Regions from separate parts of the Agrobacterium sp. 22-226-1 genome, predicted to be linked through region 4. Evidence: riboswitches for the same ligand, from Rfam matches in the RefSeq annotation. Region 4 holds a riboswitch; each other region holds the start of a gene.
The links. Region 4 has a riboswitch for cobalamin ahead of ACQZ5K_RS21095 (CbtB domain-containing protein). Riboswitches for the same ligand answer to the same signal wherever they lie in the genome.
Positions count from the first base shown of each region.

Region 1: linked by a shared signal. The riboswitch ahead of ACQZ5K_RS11505 (DUF1636 family protein) and the one ahead of ACQZ5K_RS21095 (CbtB domain-containing protein) in region 4 are both predicted to bind cobalamin.
Region 2: linked by a shared signal. The riboswitch ahead of nrdH (glutaredoxin-like protein NrdH) and the one ahead of ACQZ5K_RS21095 (CbtB domain-containing protein) in region 4 are both predicted to bind cobalamin.
Region 3: linked by a shared signal. The riboswitch ahead of metE (5-methyltetrahydropteroyltriglutamate--homocysteine S-methyltransferase) and the one ahead of ACQZ5K_RS21095 (CbtB domain-containing protein) in region 4 are both predicted to bind cobalamin.

Region 1 is NZ_JBNWCP010000005.1:289,736-294,494, forward strand. Features, by position in the region: gene cobN (cobaltochelatase subunit CobN) at 1-77, opposite strand, end outside; gene cobW (cobalamin biosynthesis protein CobW) at 81-1,118, opposite strand; gene ACQZ5K_RS11505 (DUF1636 family protein) at 1,115-1,540, opposite strand; cobalamin riboswitch at 1,662-1,876, opposite strand; gene cobO (cob(I)yrinic acid a,c-diamide adenosyltransferase) at 2,011-2,628, shown strand; gene ACQZ5K_RS11515 (cobyric acid synthase) at 2,630-4,087, shown strand; gene cbiB (adenosylcobinamide-phosphate synthase CbiB) at 4,074-4,759, opposite strand, start outside.
Region 2 is NZ_JBNWCP010000001.1:5,324-10,082, forward strand. Features, by position in the region: gene ACQZ5K_RS00025 (sugar ABC transporter substrate-binding protein) at 1-19, shown strand, start outside; gene ACQZ5K_RS00030 (ABC transporter permease) at 245-1,327, shown strand; gene ACQZ5K_RS00035 (ATP-binding cassette domain-containing protein) at 1,327-2,109, shown strand; gene ACQZ5K_RS00040 (nucleoside triphosphate hydrolase) at 2,106-2,735, shown strand; cobalamin riboswitch at 2,869-3,092, shown strand; gene nrdH (glutaredoxin-like protein NrdH) at 3,349-3,570, shown strand; gene nrdI (class Ib ribonucleoside-diphosphate reductase assembly flavoprotein NrdI) at 3,583-3,981, shown strand; gene nrdE (class 1b ribonucleoside-diphosphate reductase subunit alpha) at 3,969-4,759, shown strand, end outside.
Region 3 is NZ_JBNWCP010000006.1:38,718-43,476, forward strand. Features, by position in the region: gene ACQZ5K_RS12090 (helix-turn-helix domain-containing protein) at 36-473, shown strand; gene ACQZ5K_RS12095 (hypothetical protein) at 568-801, shown strand; gene metE (5-methyltetrahydropteroyltriglutamate--homocysteine S-methyltransferase) at 993-3,341, opposite strand; cobalamin riboswitch at 3,442-3,653, opposite strand; gene ACQZ5K_RS12105 (ATP-binding cassette domain-containing protein) at 3,715-4,497, opposite strand; gene ACQZ5K_RS12110 (sugar ABC transporter permease) at 4,516-4,759, opposite strand, start outside.
Region 4 is NZ_JBNWCP010000014.1:73,862-78,620, forward strand. Features, by position in the region: gene ACQZ5K_RS21080 (LysE family translocator) at 1-269, shown strand, start outside; gene ACQZ5K_RS21085 (c-type cytochrome) at 388-822, shown strand; gene ACQZ5K_RS21090 (c-type cytochrome) at 914-1,834, shown strand; cobalamin riboswitch at 1,881-2,116, shown strand; gene ACQZ5K_RS21095 (CbtB domain-containing protein) at 2,278-2,460, shown strand; gene ACQZ5K_RS21100 (CbtA family protein) at 2,471-3,181, shown strand; gene ACQZ5K_RS21105 (hypothetical protein) at 3,186-3,500, shown strand; gene ACQZ5K_RS21110 (type 1 glutamine amidotransferase family protein) at 3,693-4,259, opposite strand; gene ACQZ5K_RS21115 (GNAT family N-acetyltransferase) at 4,280-4,759, opposite strand, start outside.

The sequences.
Region 1 (4,759 bases), on a different contig from region 4:
TCCGACCGGGGCTGGTTGAGATCAACCGGCTCGATCAGGTCGTCCAGAGACGAGGATGTGGTGGCGAGAATATGCATAGGTCAGGCGGCCAGCATCTGTTCGATCTTTTCGCGGTTGATACCCTTTTCGCCGATGACGACGAGGCGGCTGCGGCGTTCCTCACCCGCAGCCCAGGGCCGGTCGTAATAATGGTTGACGCGGCTGCCCACAGCCTGCACCTGCAGGCGCATCGGCTTTGCGGAAACCTCGATGAAGCCCTTGATGCGCAGGACATTTTCCGCAGCCGCCGTCTCGGCGATACGGGCTGCCAGCGCTTCCGGGTCAGTCACGGCCGGCAGATCGATGACGAAGCTGTCGAAATCGTCATGCTCGTGGTCGAGTTCACCGTCATGGTGGGTACGGCGGTTTTCGATATCCTCTTCCACCGCAAGGCCAAGACCGATCAGCACGGCGGGGTCGATGGCGCCATTGGAGGCCACAACGATCTTTGCCGCCTTCGGCAGATGTTCGAGAACATGCGCCTTGGCCTTGTTGAGGCCGGCATCGTCAAGAAGATCGGCCTTGGTCAGCACGATAAGATCGGCGCAGGCGACCTGATCCTCGAAAACCTCTTCGACCGGGTCATCGTGATCGAGCGCCTCGTCATTGGCCCGCTGGGCGGCGAGCGCTTCCATGTCGTGCGCCACCTGCCCTTCGGCAAGGGCGGCGCCATCCACCACGGCCACGACGGCATCCACCGTCACGCGGCTCTTGATCGCCGGCCACTGGAAGGCCTGCACCAGCGGCTTCGGCAGGGCGAGGCCGGAGGTTTCGATGAGGATATGCTCCACCTTCGGCTGGCGGCTCAGAATCTGTTCGATGGCGGGCTGGAAATCATCCGCCACCGTGCAGCAGATGCAGCCATTGGCCAGTTCGACGATGTTTTCTTCCGGGCAGCTTTCAATACCGCAACCTTTGAGAATCTCGCCATCGATGCCGATATCGCCGAATTCGTTGACGATGATCGCCAGCCGCTTGCCGTCCAGCTTTTCGAGAAGGCCGCGCAGCAGCGTGGTTTTGCCAGCCCCCAGAAAGCCGGTGACGATGGTGCAGGGAACGCGGTCCAGAAGGGTGCTCATGATCTCTCCTCAGTAAAATCGAATGGGGGAATGCGCGCCACCAGGCCGCGCTTTAAGGGTTCGGGGCGACCGCGCCAGGGCATCAGGCCGTCGGGGGCGGCAGCCAGCAGCCGTGCACCGGTCAGCAAATCTTCCGCGTCACCGGTCGTCAGCCCGCCAAAAACATAGGACCAGCTATTGGCGCTGCGCAGCACGGCGCTAAGCCCGCGCTTGCAATTGGCGAGGCAGTTGACGGAACGAACGGTGACACCCGTTTCCTCCGCCTTTGCGATGACGGCATCGGCGAGACGCGAACCGGGGCGCGGTTCGGCATTGGGGTCGGCTTCATCACGACAGCTTCTGCAAACGAAAACGGTCACGCCGGACGCCGTTTCATCCTGCGTGTTTCCGCCTGCACATGAAGATGTCGCTGAAATATCCAAACCGTATCGTTTCCCGCGCCTTGCAAAAAATCTCTGGGGGTGCGGATGTCGAAAACGGCATGCGGACAGGCGCAAACCGGATGTTCGATCTAACCGACTGACCGGAGCACCCCGCCCGGCAGACGTTTTTCCTGAAACGGCAGGTCTCCTGGCTCGCGGCTTTACACCCTGACACCGCCTTCCCGAACCCGTTGAGGTGTCCAGTGGCTTTACGGTGCGGGCTTACCGCTTACAGTTGCGGGGGCAGCCACGGAATGACCCGGTAGTCGGGCTGGAACCGTGTTCCCTCTTAGCTTTTCCCGTTGCCGGGAAAAGACCGTCAGTCCGTTACCCTTAGGCTGAACAGGCGTGGGGGTCAATGCCGCGGCCCTGTGGCCCGCACATTGCCGGGTGCGGCAAATTGGGTATAGTCGCCGCTCCGAATGGCGGGGGCATCGGGTCCCGCGCCGCTGGATGAAAAGGAAAACGCGATGACACGCGACATCAGCGACAGCGAAGCCGAACGTCACCGGCAGAAAATGGTCAATCGCAAGACGGTGCAGGACGCCGAGGTTGCGGAAAAGACCATCGAAAAAGGTCTGCTGATGATCAATACCGGTCCCGGCAAGGGCAAATCCACCGCCGCTTTCGGCCTTGCCCTGCGCATGCTCGGCACCGGGCGGCGGGTGGGCGTCGTTCAATTCATCAAGGGTGCATGGTCGACGGGAGAACAGCAGGCGCTGACTTTGTTTGGCGACAGGGTCGTGTGGCGCACCATGGGCGAGGGGTTCACCTGGGACACGCAGGATTTGAAACGCGACGTCGCGGCGGCGGCAAAGGCCTGGGAAGAAGCCAAGGTCCTGATGGCGGATGAGACCATCGGCCTGCTGATCCTCGATGAGCTGAACATCGCGCTCCGCTACGATTACCTGCCGCTGGAAGAGGTGGTCGAAACGCTTTCCAGCCGCAGGCCCGATCTGCATGTCGTCGTTACCGGCCGCAACGCCAAGCAACCTCTCATCGACGCGGCCGATATGGTGACGGAAATGACCCTCGTGAAACATCACTTCAAGGCGGGCGTAAAGGCGCAGGCAGGGATAGAATTCTGATATGGCTGCACGCGTGCTGATGTTTCAGGGAACCGGCTCGGATGTCGGCAAATCGCTGATGGTGGCCGGCCTTGCCCGTGCCTTCGTCAGGCGCGGCCTGTCCGTCATGCCGTTCAAACCGCAGAACATGTCGAACAATGCGGCGGTCACCGCCGATGGCGGCGAGATTGGCCGCGCGCAGGCGCTGCAGGCTCGGGCGGCGGGCGTACCGCTTTCCGTGCATATGAACCCGGTGCTCCTGAAGCCACAGAGCGAGACCGGCGCACAGGTGGTGGTGCAGGGCAAGATCGCCGGCAATGCCAAAGCGGCCGATTATCAGCAGATGAAGGCCGGGCTGATGCCGCGTGTGCTGGAAAGCTTCGACCGCCTGAAACAACAGGCCGATCTGGTGCTGGTGGAAGGGGCCGGCAGCGCCTCGGAAATCAACCTGCGTGCCAATGACATCGCCAATATGGGTTTTGCCAGAGCTGCGGACGCGCCTGTGATCCTGATCGGCGATATCGACCGGGGCGGCGTCATCGCCAGCCTCGTCGGCACCAAAGCCGTGCTCGAAGCTGAAGACGCGGCGATGATCGAAGGTTTCATCGTCAATCGCTTTCGCGGCGATCCGGCCCTGTTTTCGGACGGCATGCGGATAATTGCTGAAAAAACCGGCTGGGCCTCCATCGGGCTTCTGCCGCATTTTGCCGACGCCGCACAATTGCCTGCAGAGGATGCTCTCGGGCTTTCCGGCCCCGCTGAGCGGAAACCTGACGCGAAAATCCGTATCGCCGTGCCGATCCTGCCGCATATTTCCAATTTCGATGATCTCGATCCACTGGACATGGAACCGGATATCGAACTGATCCGCGTGCGGGCGGGCGAAACCATTCCAGCCGATTGCCGGCTGATCCTGCTGTGTGGCTCAAAATCCACTATCGCCGACCTCGCCGTTCTGAAAAATGCCGGTCTGGACATTGATATCAAGGCACATGTGAGACGCGGCGGCCATGTTCTGGGCCTCTGCGGCGGATACCAGATGCTTGGAAAAACCGTTGCCGATCCTGACGGCATCGAAGGACCGCCGGCGACGGTCGAGGGAATGGGCCTGCTGGATGTCGACACGGTTCTGACAGGCGACAAGCGGCTGATTTCCGTTCACGGCACAAGTTTCGACGGAATTGATTTATCCGGCTATGAAATGCATGTCGGCGAAACCACGAGCGGAACCGACAGCCTGCCGTTTTCGAAAATCGATGGGCATGAAGACGGCGCTGTGTCGCCTGACGGCCGCATCTTCGGCACCTATATTCACGGCCTGTTTTCGGACGACCGCCAACGCGGCGCGTGGCTTGAGCGGCTTGGCGGACAGAACACGGAACTGAACTACGATGCGCAGGTGGACGCCGTTCTTGATCGCCTCGCGGCGCATATGGAACAGCACCTCGATCTCGACCGTCTGCTTGCTATAGCGCGATAAGGATCGCCAGAAGTCCCAGCAGGCCGATCAACAACAGGTCGGCAACCCGTGTGAGCCGCAGTGCCCTGCGAATATCGCCGGCGACCAGCGCCGCCCTGCCGCCTTCGCCCATGAAACGCGCCTCGATCATCTGTCCGCCATAGGAGCGCGGCCCTGCGAGCGCAAAGCCGAGAGCGCCGGCCAGCGCCGCCTCCGGCCAGCCGGCATTGGGGGAACGATGATGATGGGCATCGCGACGTATCGCGGCCATGGCCCCGCTAGGTGATGCGCCCTTAACAAAAAACGCCGCGATAACGAAAAGACCGCCGCTCAGCCGGGAGGCCGGCAGATTGACCAGATCGTCCAGCCGGGCGGAGGCCCAGCCGAAAGCCTCATGGCGGGGTGAGCGATGGCCGATCATGCTGTCGGCCGTATTGATCGCCTTGTAAACCGCACCGCCCGGCAGGCCCAGAAGACCGAGCCAGAAGGCGGGCGCGACGATGCCGTCGGAAAAATTCTCGGCCAGACTTTCGATGGCCGCCCGGCAGATCGCCGCCTCGTCCAGCTTTTGCGGATCGCGCCCGACGATCATCGACACCGCCTTGCGGCCGCCTTCCACACCCTCGCGCTCCAGCGCAGTGGCGACAGCCTCCACATGCTGTTCGAGACTTTTCTGCGCCGGCAACGAAGCGC
Region 2 (4,759 bases), on a different contig from region 4:
CAACAAGTGCTGGGGTTGATGCCTCACCGTTGAAACCCGCGGGGGCATTCGTGCCCCCGCCCTTGGACCAGAATGAATATCAGGCACGATCCGGGGGATCGGACAAAGGAACAAACGAGCGCGTCACGCGTCCTGCGGGGATGATATAGGCCGCTTCACAACACTTTGAAATCTACGCATCATTCTCTTTGGAGATAGACCCGGTGTCAGGGCTGGTGCGATAGAGCGATCGGGAGGAAAATCCATGAGCGATCAGCCGGTGCGGGCTCAGCCGCATAATGAATTTGAAAAAGTGCTTTCGGGAAGTTCGACGCAGGTCGCCGCTTTCGATACGCACGACAAGAGCGTGCTGGAAAAACTGCAGCACTTTCTCCACTCCAGCCCGGCGGCCGTTCCGCTTATTGTTCTGGTGCTGTCGCTGATTGTTTTCGGCCTGCTTCTCGGTGGCAAGTTTTTCTCGGCCTTCACGCTGACCCTTATTTTGCAGCAGGTCGCCATCGTCGGTATTGTCGGCGCGGCGCAGTCGCTGGTCATCCTGACGGCGGGCATCGATCTGTCGGTTGGCGCGATCATGGTCCTGTCCTCCGTCATCATGGGACAGTTCACCTTCCGTTACGGCTTGCCGGCGGAACTCTCCATTCTCTGTGGCCTTGCCGTCGGCGCATTTTGCGGCTTCATCAACGGCATTCTGGTCTCGCGCATGCGCCTGCCACCCTTCATCGTCACGCTTGGTATGTGGCAGATCGTACTGGCGACCAACTTCCTCTATTCCGCAAACGAGACGATCCGAGCCCAGGATATCGCCCAGCAGGCGCCGATCCTGCAATTCTTCGGCGCCAATATCCGTGTCGGCAGCGCGGTCTTCACCTATGGCGTCATCGCCATGGTCCTGCTCGTCGCCCTGCTCTGGTATGTGCTGAACCGCACCGCCTGGGGCCGCCATCTTTATGCTGTCGGGGACGATCCGGATGCCGCCGAACTTGCCGGTGTCAACGTCAAGCGCATGCTGACCACCGTTTATACGCTGTCCGGCCTCATCTGCGCCTTCGCCGGCTGGGCCCTCATCGGCCGCATCGGTTCGGTTTCGCCGACCGCGGGCCAATTTGCCAATATCGAATCCATTACCGCAGTGGTTATCGGCGGCCTGTCGCTGTTCGGTGGACGCGGCTCCATCATGGGCATGATCTTCGGCGCCCTGATCGTCGGCGTCTTTTCGCTCGGCCTCAGGCTCATCGGAACAGACCCGCAATGGACCTATCTGTTGATCGGCGTCCTCATCATCATGGCTGTCGCAATCGACCAGTGGATCAGAAAGGTAGCAGGCTGATGGCAAAAGAACCCATTCTCACAGCACGCAATCTCGTCAAGCGCTATGGTCGTGTGACCGCCCTCGACCATGCCGATTTCGATCTCTATCCGGGCGAAATCCTGGCGGTGATCGGCGATAACGGCGCCGGTAAATCCTCTCTCATCAAGGCGATTTCCGGTGCGGTGACACCCGATGAAGGGGAAATCCGGCTGGAAGGCCAGCCCGTGCAGTTCCGCTCGCCGATCGAGGCGCGCAAGGCCGGCATCGAGACGGTCTATCAGAACCTCGCGCTGTCGCCGGCGCTTTCCATAGCCGATAATATGTTCCTCGGCCGGGAAATCCGTAAACCCGGCATTCAGGGCAGCCTGTTCCGCGCCCTTGACCGCCCGGCCATGGAAAAATTCGCCCGGGAGAAACTGTCGGAACTCGGCCTGATGACGATCCAGAACATCAATCAGGCGGTGGAAACCCTCTCCGGGGGCCAGCGTCAGGGTGTGGCAGTGGCGCGTGCAGCGGCCTTCGGCTCCAAGGTCGTCATTCTTGACGAGCCGACGGCAGCACTCGGGGTGAAGGAAAGCCGGCGTGTTCTGGAGCTTATTCTGGATGTGCGCTCGAGAGGCCTGCCAATCGTTCTCATCTCGCATAACATGCCGCATGTGTTCGAGGTCGCGGATCGCATTCATATCCATCGGCTCGGCAAGCGTCTGTGCGTCATCAATCCGAAGGACTATTCCATGTCGGATGCGGTCGCCTTCATGACGGGCGCCAAGGAAGCGCCGAAGGAAACGCTTGCCGCATGATGCTGAAGCTTGAAACGATCGCCGGGGATGTTCTTCGGCGAGCAGAAGGTAAATCCCGTTTTATCGTCGCTATTGCCGGTCCCCCTGGGGCCGGCAAATCCACGCTGGCGGATGCCCTTTGTAATGCTTTACTGGCACGGGGCGAAACGGCCGCCGTCCTGCCCATGGATGGATTCCATATGGACAATGGCATCCTCGAAGAGCGGGGGCTGCTGTCGCGAAAGGGCGCGCCGGAAACATTCGACGTGCGCGGTTTTCTCGATATCGTCTGCGCCGTCCGCAAGGGCGGGCAGGAGGTGCTTGTTCCGGTTTTCGACCGCTCCCGTGAAATCGCCATAGCGTCCGCCCGGGTGATTGCGCCGGAAACACGCTTTATCCTTGCTGAAGGCAATTATCTGCTGCTGGACGAGGCGCCGTGGACAACTCTTTCCAAAAGCTTCGACCTCACCATTTTTGTAGGGCCGTCCGTTGCGGTGCTGGAGGAGAGGCTGCGGAAAAGGTGGCAGGGCTATGATCTAGACGAGGCTGAGATCCACGCCAAACTTTTCGAAAACGATCTTCCGAACGGAAAAAGGGTGATCGAAAACGCCCGTCCCGCCGATATCCGCATCGATATCTGGGAATAGATTAACGCTTTTCTCTGTTTGAGTGGCGGCGCGCATGTGTCGTTAAGCCTTTGTTGACCATGTGTTGAATCTTTTTGATCCACAGGGTGGGGCTTTTGTGCGTCTATTCATTGACGCGAAAATTTCCTCATATACTATATGTGGTGTTCGAGGTTCTTCCGATTCGCAATGGTCGGGAGCTAAGACGGGAATTCGGTGCGTAACGCCATTATGGCGGAGCAAGGCCGAAACTGCCCCCGCAACTGTAAGCGGTGAGCATCGTTCCGATTTGGGTCACTGGAGCCGAAAGCTCCGGGAAGGCCGGAATAGATGTTGTGACCCGCAAGTCAGGAGACCTGCCTTGAGCGCAAACGTCCACGGGCGGGGTGTCCGGAGGAAGGTGTATGACGCAAATGATTTGCGTGCGCCCTTTTCTGCCCCCTCCAGAACAAGCTTCGGGGTGAAGTCATGCCAGTGCATTTGTTTGAGTTGCTGCGCTCGTCGGCGTAGAGAGTGATTTTACGCGGCTAAAAGCCGCGCGCGCCCACCCTAATGACAGAACCATCGCCGCCCGATTGCGATTGCAATCGGCAATGTTGAGCCGTGTCCGAAACCGGTTTCGAGAGAGGAAATTATGACCGTCACCGTTTACAGCAAGCCCGCGTGCGTCCAATGCACCGCCACCTATCGCGCCCTCGACCGCATCGGCGTCCCCTATGAGATCATCGATATCTCCGAAGATACGGATGCGCTCGATCATGTCCGCGGTCTCGGCTACATGCAGGTGCCCGTCGTCGTTGCCGGCGAACGCCATTGGGCGGGTTTCCGGCCGGATATGATCGGCTCGATCAGCTGAGGCGGCGGGACGATGGGCCTGATCGTCTATTATTCCAGCCGCTCTGAAAACACCCATCGTTTCCTTCTGAAACTGGGACGGCGTCTGTTTCGTCTGCCGCTTGGTGTTGAGGAAGATGTTCCCCATGTGTCCGAGCCCTATGTGCTGGTCACCCCCACCTATGGGGGCGGCGGCACCAAAGGGGCCGTGCCGAAGCCGGTCATCCGGTTTTTGAACGAGCCCTCCAACCGAAATCTCATTCGCGGCGTCATCGCGGCGGGAAACACGAATTTTGGCGCAGCTTTCGCATCCGCCGGAGATATCGTCTCGCGCAAATGCGCCGTGCCGTTTCTCTATCGCTTCGAGCTTCTCGGCACGGAAGAAGATGTCGCCAATGTCAAACATGGATTGGAACGATTTTGGACACGCTGACCTCAAGCGCCGCGCGCAACAAGGACGCCAAACAGCCGGCAGCCGCACCCCAGAAACCGCTTGATGCGGCCCTGGACTATCACGCGCTGAACGCGATGCTGAACCTTTATGACGAGAACGGGAAAATCCAGCTCGACAAGGACCGCCTTGCCGCCCGGCAATATTTCCTTCAGCACGTCAACCAGAATACCGTCTTTTTCCATAACCTCAGGGAAAAGCTCGATTATCTGGTGACCGAGGGATATTACGAACAGGAGGTGCTGGACCAGTATTCCTTCAATTTCGTTCGCGACCTCTATGACGAGGCCTATGCCCGGAAATTCCGCTTTCCGACCTTTCTCGGCGCCTTCAAATATTACACTTCCTATACGCTGAAGACCTTTGACGGAAAACGTTATCTGGAGCGTTACGAGGATCGCGTCTGCATGGTGGCGCTGGCCCTTGCGCGTGGCGATGAGCAGCTCGCCCGCAATCTGGTCGATGAAATCATTTCAGGCCGCTTCCAGCCGGCAACCCCGACCTTCCTCAACGCTGGCAAGAAGAGCCGTGGTGAGCTGGTCTCGTGTTTTCTGCTGCGTGTGGAAGACAATATGGAAAGCATCGGCCGCTCCATCAATTCGGCGCTGCAGCTTTCCAAGCGCGGCGGCGGCGTAGCATTGTCCTTAACCAATATCCGCGAATTCGGAGCGCCGATCAAACAGATCGAAAACCAGTCTTCCGGCGTCATTCCTGTCATGAAGCTGCTGGAGGATAGTTTTTCCTATGCCAACCAGCTTGG
Region 3 (4,759 bases), on a different contig from region 4:
ATCGGATTTAAGAACCTCAACCGGAGGAATTTGTAATGCACGCCAAACTACCCAGCCCGATCGACGTCCATGTCGGCGCACAAATCAGAATGCGCCGCAAGTCGCTCGGCATGAGCCAGAGTGCGCTGGCCGGGCGATTGGGCATCACCTTCCAGCAGGTCCAGAAGTATGAAAAGGGCGCCAATCGTGTCGGCGCGTCCCGTCTGCAGGCCATTGCGTCGATTCTCGGCGTTGAGGTCAGCTCCCTGTTCGCCAATGCCACGCCCGATGGCGACCCGGCCAATCCGGCCCTTGGCACGATCAATGCCATGCAGACCTTCGTGGCCTCGAATGAAGGCTTTTCGCTCAACCAGGCCTTTTCGCGCATCAAGAGCGCCGCTGTGCGCAGAAGCATCGTCGCTCTCGTGACATCGCTCGCCGCCACTGAAGCGGCGGAAAATGCCGCCGCGCCGGCGGACAAAAACGACGATTGACGCAGGTGTGACGCTCGCGTGACGCTCGATGTGGTCGAAAATGAACAACGCAACATTATCGCGTTTTCATACTGTCGACTGTCGAGAGGGAATCATGGCGGCGTCTACCACAGCTATACTTGAACAGGACAATGCAGACGAGATTCTGGCGCTCGGGCGGATGGTTTCCTATCTTTGCCAGCGCTCGAAATCTCTGGAACTGGGCATGTCGACCTATTTCCTGGAAATGGCATTGTTGTCGCTGGCCCAGGACATCAATCAGCAGGGTCTGCCGCCGGTAAGCGCAGAGCTGAATGTCGGCGCCTTCGCTCAGGCCGATCTGCATTGAGCGCTTTCGCAACGGCGTAAATCCGCCGGGATTGAGCGTTTCCACACCGATCTCCAGTCGTAGGCCCGGAAACGTTCATCTGCCTGTCCGGCTGGCTCCATCCTCCCGGAGAGGCTTTCATATGCCCTCCCCCACATTTTCCCGGCGGAAGCCATGATGGAGGCCCGGTTCTCGCCGGGCCTCCATTCATATCAGAGCACCGCACGGCGAAGCTCGGCAGCGGCGGCGACCATGTTGACCAGTGCCGGCCTGACCTCTTCCCATTTACGCGTCTTCAGGCCGCAATCCGGATTGATCCAGAGCTGCCGGTCGTCAAGCCGCTCTCGCGCCAGCGCCAGAAGATCGACCATTTCTCCAACCGCCGGCACACGGGGCGAATGGATGTCGTAAACGCCGGGACCGATCTGGTTCGGGTATTTGTAGGTCCGAAACGCATCCAGCAGTTCCATCTTCGAACGCGAGGTCTCGATGGAGATCACGTCGGCGTCCATGGCAGCAATGGCATCGATGATCTGGTTGAATTCGGAATAGCACATATGGGTGTGAACCTGTGTGCGGTCGCCCACACCGCTGGAGCAAATGCGGAAGCATTCCACCGCCCAGCCGAGATAATCCTGCCAGTCCCGGTGCCGAAGCGGCAGTCCTTCACGAAGAGCTGCCTCATCGATCTGGATCATCTGCGCACCGGCTGCTTCGAGATCATTGACCTCATCGCGGATGGCGAGCGCGATCTGGCGGCATGTCAGGCTTCTGGCGATATCGTCGCGGACGAAGGACCAGTTGAGGATCGTCACCGGCCCGGTCAGCATGCCCTTGACGGGTTTGTCGGTGAGCGACTGGGAATATTCCCACCAGCGAACCGTCATCGCTTTTGGGCGCGACACATCGCCGAAAATGATGGGCGGGCGCACATAACGCGAGCCGTAACTCTGCACCCATGCATGCTGGGTGAAAGCGAAACCGGAAAGCTGTTCGCCGAAATATTGCACCATGTCATTGCGCTCGAACTCGCCGTGCACGAGAACGTCGAGACCGATTTCCTCCTGCCAGCGAATGGTCGCTTCGGTTTCCTTCTGCAGGAATTTTTCATATTGCGCATCCGTCAGCGCGCCCTTGGAATGTGCCGATCTGGCCTTGCGCACCTCCGTCGTCTGCGGGAAGGAGCCGATGGTCGTCGTCGGGAAAAGCGGCAGCGCAATGGCCTGCGATTGCACTTTCTGCCGCTCGGCAAACGGGCTCACCCGCTTCCTGTCGGCCTCGCCAATCGTCGCAATACGCTTCTGCACGGCGACGTCCGTTACCTTCGGCGAGGATGCACGCGCGGCAACCGCCTTGGAGGCAGCCTCCAGTTCCGTCGCGACAGCAGCCTTGCCCTCACCGAGAGCCCTGCCGAGCGTGGCAAGTTCGCCGAGCTTCTGGGTGGCGAAGGAAAGCCAGCTTTTGAGATCGGCATCGAGGCCGGTTTCCAGTTCGAGATCGACCGGGACATGCAGCAGCGAGCAGGACGGCGCGATCTGAAACGCCGCCGCACCGCGTGCCGCGATCACCGGTTCCAATCGGGTAATGATTGCAGCGAGATCAGCGCGCCAGATGTTGCGGCCGTCGATGACACCCAGCGACAGGACGCGATTTTCCGGCAACGCCTTCAACGCCGTCTCCAGTGCATCGGGCGCTCGCACCAGATCGATATGAAGGCCGGTGACCGGAAGCGATGCGACGACTTCGAGATTGTCCTCAGGCCCACCGAAATAGGTGGCGAGCAGGATTTTCAGATCCGGCGCGGCCTTCGACAAAGCCCGATAGGCTATAGCCAGCGCGTGACGCTCCCCCTTGGAAAGATCGAGCACGGCGACCGGCTCGTCGATCTGCACCCAGTCCGCACCGACCGCGCGCAGGCGTCGCAGCAGCTCTTCATAGACGGGCAGCAACCTTGCCAGCAGATCGAGAGGCTTGAAGGCTGCCTCGCGCGCCTTGGCAAGCTTCAGGAACGTGACCGGGCCGAGAATGACCGGGCGCGTGTGAATGCCGAGCGCCTTCGCCTCAAGGAAGTGGTCGACCGGCTTTTGCGAGGTGAGCACGAAATGCTGATCCTCTGAAACCTCCGGCACCATGTAGTGATAGTTGGTGTCGAACCATTTGGTCATTTCCAGCGCCGGAACACCCTGTGCGTGATGGGAATGTCCTTCATGCGCATGGTCGCAACCTGCATGGCCTTCGCTTTGGCTGCCGCGCGCCGTGGCGAAATAGGTCGACAGGGGAACCTCTCCGTCCGTCCATCCGTAGAGGGATGGAATGGCGCCCACCATCACGGCCGTATCGAGGACATGATCATAGAAGGAAAAATCGTTGGAGGGGATGTGGGTGATCCCCTTCTCACGCTGAAGCGCCCAGTTTTCGGCGCGCAGCCGGGTGGCGGTTTCGCGCAGCTCCGTCTCGGAAATCTTGCCGGACCAGAAGCCTTCAAGCGCGAACTTCAGTTCGCGATGGCGTCCGATCCTCGGAAAACCGAGCGATGCGACTGGAATTGTCTTGTTTGGCATTGTCATACCCCATTTGGTTGTGGGGGCATGGGTAAAGCGGACGCGTGCAGGCCCGGCCTGTGCCGGACCATTGCAGCAACCACCGGGACACCCCGCCCGTGGACGTTATTTTGTCCTGGCAGGTCTCCTGGCTTACGGGTCGTCGCCTTTGTCCGTCTTCCCGGGGTTTACCCCAGTGACGTTTTGGACAAAGGCTCGCCGCTTACAGTTGCGGGGGCAGCTCCGGTCTTGCCGATCGTCGGCGCACCGGATTCCCTCTTAGCTCCGGGATCGAACAAACAAGCCCGGAGAACCATGACACCCGCATTTCTCACCACGGGCGTCACGATGTCAATAGACATAAAGAAATCTTTATATCTTTATTTCATTGAGTTCAGAGCGCGACCGCACCCGGCCCCGGCACCGCACCGGCCGGCACTTTGCCCAGAATGATCATGCCAAGCACCTCGTCCTTGGTGACATCCTGCGTGCGGGCATGGCCCACCACCTTGCCGTTCTTCATCACGAAGACCCGGTCGGCCAGATCGAAGACGTCGTGAATATCGTGGCTGATGAGGAAGATGCCGATGCCCTGCCGTTTCAGCTCCTTGACGAGATCGCCCACCTGCGCCGTTTCCTGCGGTCCGAGTGCTGCCGTCGGCTCGTCCATGATGAGGATGCGGGCATCGAACAGAATGGCGCGGGCGATGGCGACGGATTGCCGCTGGCCGCCCGAAAGCGCCTTCACCGGTTCCTTGAACCGCCGGAAATTGGGGTTGAGACGCCCCATGACCTCGCGGGCCGAGGCTTCCATGGCGACATCGTCAAGCGTGCCCCATTTCGTCTTCAGCTCGCGGCCGAGATAAAGATTGGCGGCCGCATCGACATTGTCGGCCACGGCCAGCGTCTGGTAGATGGTTTCGATGCCGTATTTCTTGGCGTCGCGCGGATTGCGGATATCCGCATCCTCGCCGTTGATGAGAATATCGCCGCCATCGCGCCGATAGGCGCCGGAGAGGATTTTGATAAGGGTCGATTTGCCCGCGCCGTTGTGGCCGAGAAGGGCGACCACCTCACCGGGGAAAAGATCGACAGAGGCGTTTTCCACCGCATGGATACCGCCAAAGGAAATGGAAATATTGCGCATTTCCACGAGGGGCGTGACTTGGTCCGTCATAGGAGTTCTCCTCGGTTCTTACTTGGCGCGGGCGCGGTAGATGGTGTCGAGCCAGACGGCGACGACCAGAACCACACCGACGACGATGCGCTGGAAGGGCGTATCGATGCCCACCAGCACCATGCCGGATTGCAGCGACTGCATGACGAGCGCGCCGAGCATCGCGCCCGCTATGGTTCCGACACCACCGGCAAGCGAGGTGCCGCCGATGACGGCCGCCGCGATGGTGTAAAGCTCGTCCAGCTCGCCCTGGGCATTGGTG
Region 4 (4,759 bases):
TTTCCAATCCGAAGGCCTATCTGTTCATGATGGCGATCTATCCGCAATTCCTCAAACCGGCCTATGGTCCGATCTGGATGCAGGGGCTGGTGATGGGCGCGATGGTGGCGGTCACGCAGTTCACGGTTTACGGCGCGCTGGCGCTGACGGCGGATAAAAGTCGGGCATGGCTGGTTTCCTCGCCCGCCGCCACGATCTTCATCGGCCGCGCCGCCGGTTTCATGCTGATTGCCGCGGCGCTTCTCACATTGTGGGAGGCCCTGTCTTAGGCTTCTGTTTTCACGATGGAATTCACCGCAATGTGACTTCTTTTCGCCATCCGGAAAGGGCATCCTCGCGCCGTTCCATATAGCGCCCGGTGTCCCGGCCGGAATCAAGGAGAGTTGCATGAAACTGAAAACCATCACCGCGGCCATGCTGTTCGGCTGTCTTTGCGCCGGAGCGGTCTACGCTGCCGGCGAAGTCGAAAAACGTGAAGGCATGATGAAGCAGATCGGTGGGGCGATGGGTTCGCTCGCCGCCATCTCCAAGGGCGAAAAGCCCTTCGACGCCGATACCGTCAAGACTGCCGTAACCACCATCGGCACCAACGCCAAGGCTTTCCCGGACCAGTTCCCCGCCGGCACCGAGACCGGCAGCGCCGCTGCTCCCGCCATCTGGGAAAATTTCGACGACTTCAAGGCCAAGGCCGCCAAGCTCGGCACGGATGCGGACATGGTTCTCGCCAATCTCCCCACCGATCAGGCGGGCGTCGCCACCGCCATGAAGACGCTCGGCGCCGATTGCGGCACCTGCCACCAGACCTACCGTCTGAAGAAATAATCGCAGCACTTTGGAAACGCCGCTTCCCGGCGGCGTTTTCTCAGGCACGAAAGACATCTGACCGGGTCAGGTGAGAATTGGGGAGAGGGGCATGTCCTCCATCTGGACGAAACTCGCGGGCGGGGCCGTCGTCGCGGCCATTGCGGGCTACGGCATATTCGCCTGGGTTACGGCGCCTCAGCGGCAGGCGCCCAGCCACTGGGTCAGCCTGGGCGAACCGGATCTGGCCAATGGCGAAACGCTGTTCTGGGCGGGCGGCTGCGCCAGCTGCCATGCCGCACCCGATGCGAAAGGCGAGGCGCTGTTGACGCTTTCGGGCGGGCAGGCGCTGAAAAGCCCCTTCGGCACCTTCCATGTCCCCAATATTTCCTCCGATCCGCAGCATGGCATCGGCGGCTGGACGCTGGCTGAATTCGGCGATGCGATGACGCGCGGTGTGGGCAGGAACGGCGAACATCTCTACCCGTCCTTTCCCTATGCCTCCTATGCCCGCATGACGCAGAAGGACATCAACGATCTCTTCGGTTATCTGAAAGCCCTGCCGGCGAGCCAGAACGATGCGCCGGATCACGAGTTGCCGTTCCCCTTCAATCTGCGCATGGCGCTGGGTGGCTGGAAATTCCTTTATTTCGACCCCTCGGCGCGGCCCCGCGTGGAGCTTGCCAATGCCAATGCCGAATTGCTGCGCGGCCAATATCTGGTGGAAGGGCCGGGCCATTGCGGCGAATGCCACACGCCCCGCAATGCGCTTGGCGGTTTCGTGAAAGACAAGTGGCTGGCCGGCGGGCCCAACCCGGAAGGCGAGGGCCGCATTCCCGACATTACCCCCGGCTCGCAAAGCATCGGCAGCTGGGCCGAGGCGGATATTGCCAGCTATCTGGAAAACGGCTTCACCCCGGAATTCGACAGCGTCGGCGGCTCCATGGTCAAGGTGCAGCAGAACATGGCGCATCTGACGCCTGAAGACCGCGATGCGATTGCCGCCTATCTGAAGGCCATACCGTCGCGATAGGGTGCCCTGGGGGCGTGCCGCCCATTGACTCCCGACCTCGCCCATCGGATAACGATCCTGTGATGGTTCCTTCCGGGCGTTCCGGAAGGTGAAAAGGGAACACGATAGGGAGAAATCCTCATTCGTGGCTGCCCCCGCAACTGTGAGCGGAGAGCCTGAAACGAAATGCCACTGGCAGGCCATCTCGCCGGGAACCGAAGGTTTCCAGAGAGGGTGACGCCGGGAAGGTGTTTCAGGTTTTGACCCGTAAGCCAGGAGACCTGCCATCGCGGAAATATCCATGCCGGCGGGGTGTCCGGAAGAGCGGAATTTCAGGGTGGTGGGATCGACGCCTCCCTGTGTCAGTCTCGTATCCCCGTGGTGAAGTGTATTATAGCGGCTCGACGGCCTTTTGCTGTCCGGCCGCGTCCAAAGGCGCGGGGTCGCGCCGGAGAGGGGTCACCATGTCCATCAACCAGAATACGGCCAACGCCGCCGTTTCCGCAAAAACAACCAGCTTCGCGCAATCGCTGACGGCGATCGTGCTTGGCCTGTTCGTTGTCGGTTTTGTCGGCTTTTCCCATGTGGAAGCCGTTCACAACGCCGCGCATGACACGCGTCATGCCAATGCCTTCCCCTGCCATTGAGGGGAACGGCATGTCGTCTTTTCGCAATATCGTCTTTACCGCCGTTCTCGTCGGCATTCTTGGCGGTTTCGCCGTTTCGGCCATGCAGGCTTTCGGCACGACGCCGCTCATCCTTCAGGCGGAAACCTATGAAAGCGCCGGCGAAGCACCCCACAGCCATGATGCGACGGCGCCCGGTGCTGCCGTTCCCGCCCATGAGCACAATGACGAGGCTTGGGCTCCGGCCGATGGCTTCGAGCGCACCGCCTATACCGTCGCCGCCAATGTGCTGACCGCCATCGGTTATGCGCTGGTGCTGACCGGCCTCATTTCGCTGCGTGGCACGAATGGCGGCTGGCGCGAAGGCCTTCTTTGGGGCGTTGCCGGTTTTGCCGCCGTCATGCTGGCCCCGATGATCGGCCTGCCGCCGGAACTGCCGGGCAGCCCGGCCGCCGCACTTGAGGCGCGGCAGATCTGGTGGCTTGCGACGGTTGCCGCAACCGCGGGCGGCATTGCGCTGATCGCGTTTCGCCGCGAACCCTGGGCCATCGTATTGGCGCTGGTGCTGATCGTCGCACCGCATGTGGTCGGCGCACCCTTGCCGCCGGAAGGCGAACATGCGCTGGCGCCGCTGCCGCTGGAGCGTCAGTTCATCGTCGCCGCCACCGTGACCAGCTTCGTTTTCTGGGCTTTGCTCGGGACATTGAGCGCGTTTTTCCTGAAGCGCTTCCAGTCGGCTTGAGACTATGCAGGACGCAGCGGAATGGAGTGAGGAACTCGATGCGCTGCGTTTTGCCGTTCCCGGTCACGGCGCTTTCTGCGCCGTGCACCGCCTTGCCTTCAAGGCTGTCCTTGGGGCGGCCCCGGATCGCGAGGCGGCTCTCGCCTGTTTTCATGAACACGAGGCCGCTTTTATCGCTGCGGCGCTCAGCAAGATAAAACGCTCGAATTTACCCGCCGGCCGCAGCCTGCATCTGAGCAGCCGCGATATTCGCCGGGCGATTGCCGGGGAGGGCGGCGATCACGCAGCACGGGTGTGCCGGGTGCTGGATCGGGGGTGATGAGTGAGGGTGCCTAGACGCTTGTATTGTGCACCACCTCATTCCTGTGCTTGTCACAGGAATCCAGCCGACGCGCGTCTGCGCGACGAATGGAGTCCTTTCAGCCCAAGGACTTGGGCTGGCTAGATTCCTGTGACAAGCACAGGAATGAGGGCGGGCGGGCTTACGTGGCCCACAATATCAGCGTCCGCCTCAGCGATGCTCCGCCGCAAAAACCTGAAGTTCCGCCTCGGCTTCCGGACCAAAGAGGCCGAGGTGTTTCAGGATTTCCACAGCGAAACTGACCGGCGCGCTGCCGGCGGCGGTGACGATGCCGCCATCGCTGACCGCTTTCGGCTGGTCGCGGTAGAGCGACTCGCCGCTATAGACGGCATAGGCCTTGTGCGATGCCAATGAATTGCCGGTATGGGCGACGTCGTTCAGAACGCCCGTGCCGCCGAGCGCACTCGCCGCCGCGCAGATGCCGGCTACCAGCCGGTTCCTGTCGCGAAACCGGTGCACCAGCCCGCCAAGATCGACAGCCGTTCCCTTTTCCCAGCTCAAGCCGCCGGGAATGATCAGCGCATCAATGCCGGCCGGATCAAGCGCATCATAGGATATGTCAGGCGTCACGGTCAGCCCGCCCATGGACGTCACCGGCCTGCCATCGGGGGTAGCGTAGACGATCTCGACGCCGAGATAACTGCGGGCTGCGGCAGCAAGCAGCGCCGGTTCCCAGTCCGCAAAATCCTGCGCCAGCGCAATGGCGATCCGTGTCATGGCCGTCTCCGTGGTTTTAATCAGGCGATGGACTGCATGTAGCGCATGCCGGTAACCGGCCGGGGCGCGAAATCCATGTTTTCGTAGAAACGATGCGCCGCGACATTGCCGGTCGTGGCGCTGACGGAAAGATAGTCGCAGCCGAGACGCTTGGCGATATCGCGGGCGCGGGAAACCAGATGCTGGCCGGTGCCATGGCCGCGATGCCCGTCACGTACGAAGAGATGATGCAGTTCAAGCCCGCGCCGGCCTTCCTGCGCCCTGTAGAGCGGCAGAAGCAGGGCGTAACCGATCAGCGCGCCATCGGCTTCGGCCACGAGGCCATGCACCCAGGGCAGCGGGCCGAACAGGTCGCGTTCCAGTTTCGCCGGCGTGATCGCCGCCGCATCGCCGTGGTAGGAGGCAAGCAGGGTGATCATCTCGTTGAGTTCGGGCAAATCCGTCTTGCGTGCGCCGCGAATGATGACGACGGGCGGTCTTTCCAGTGTAAGGGAGCTATC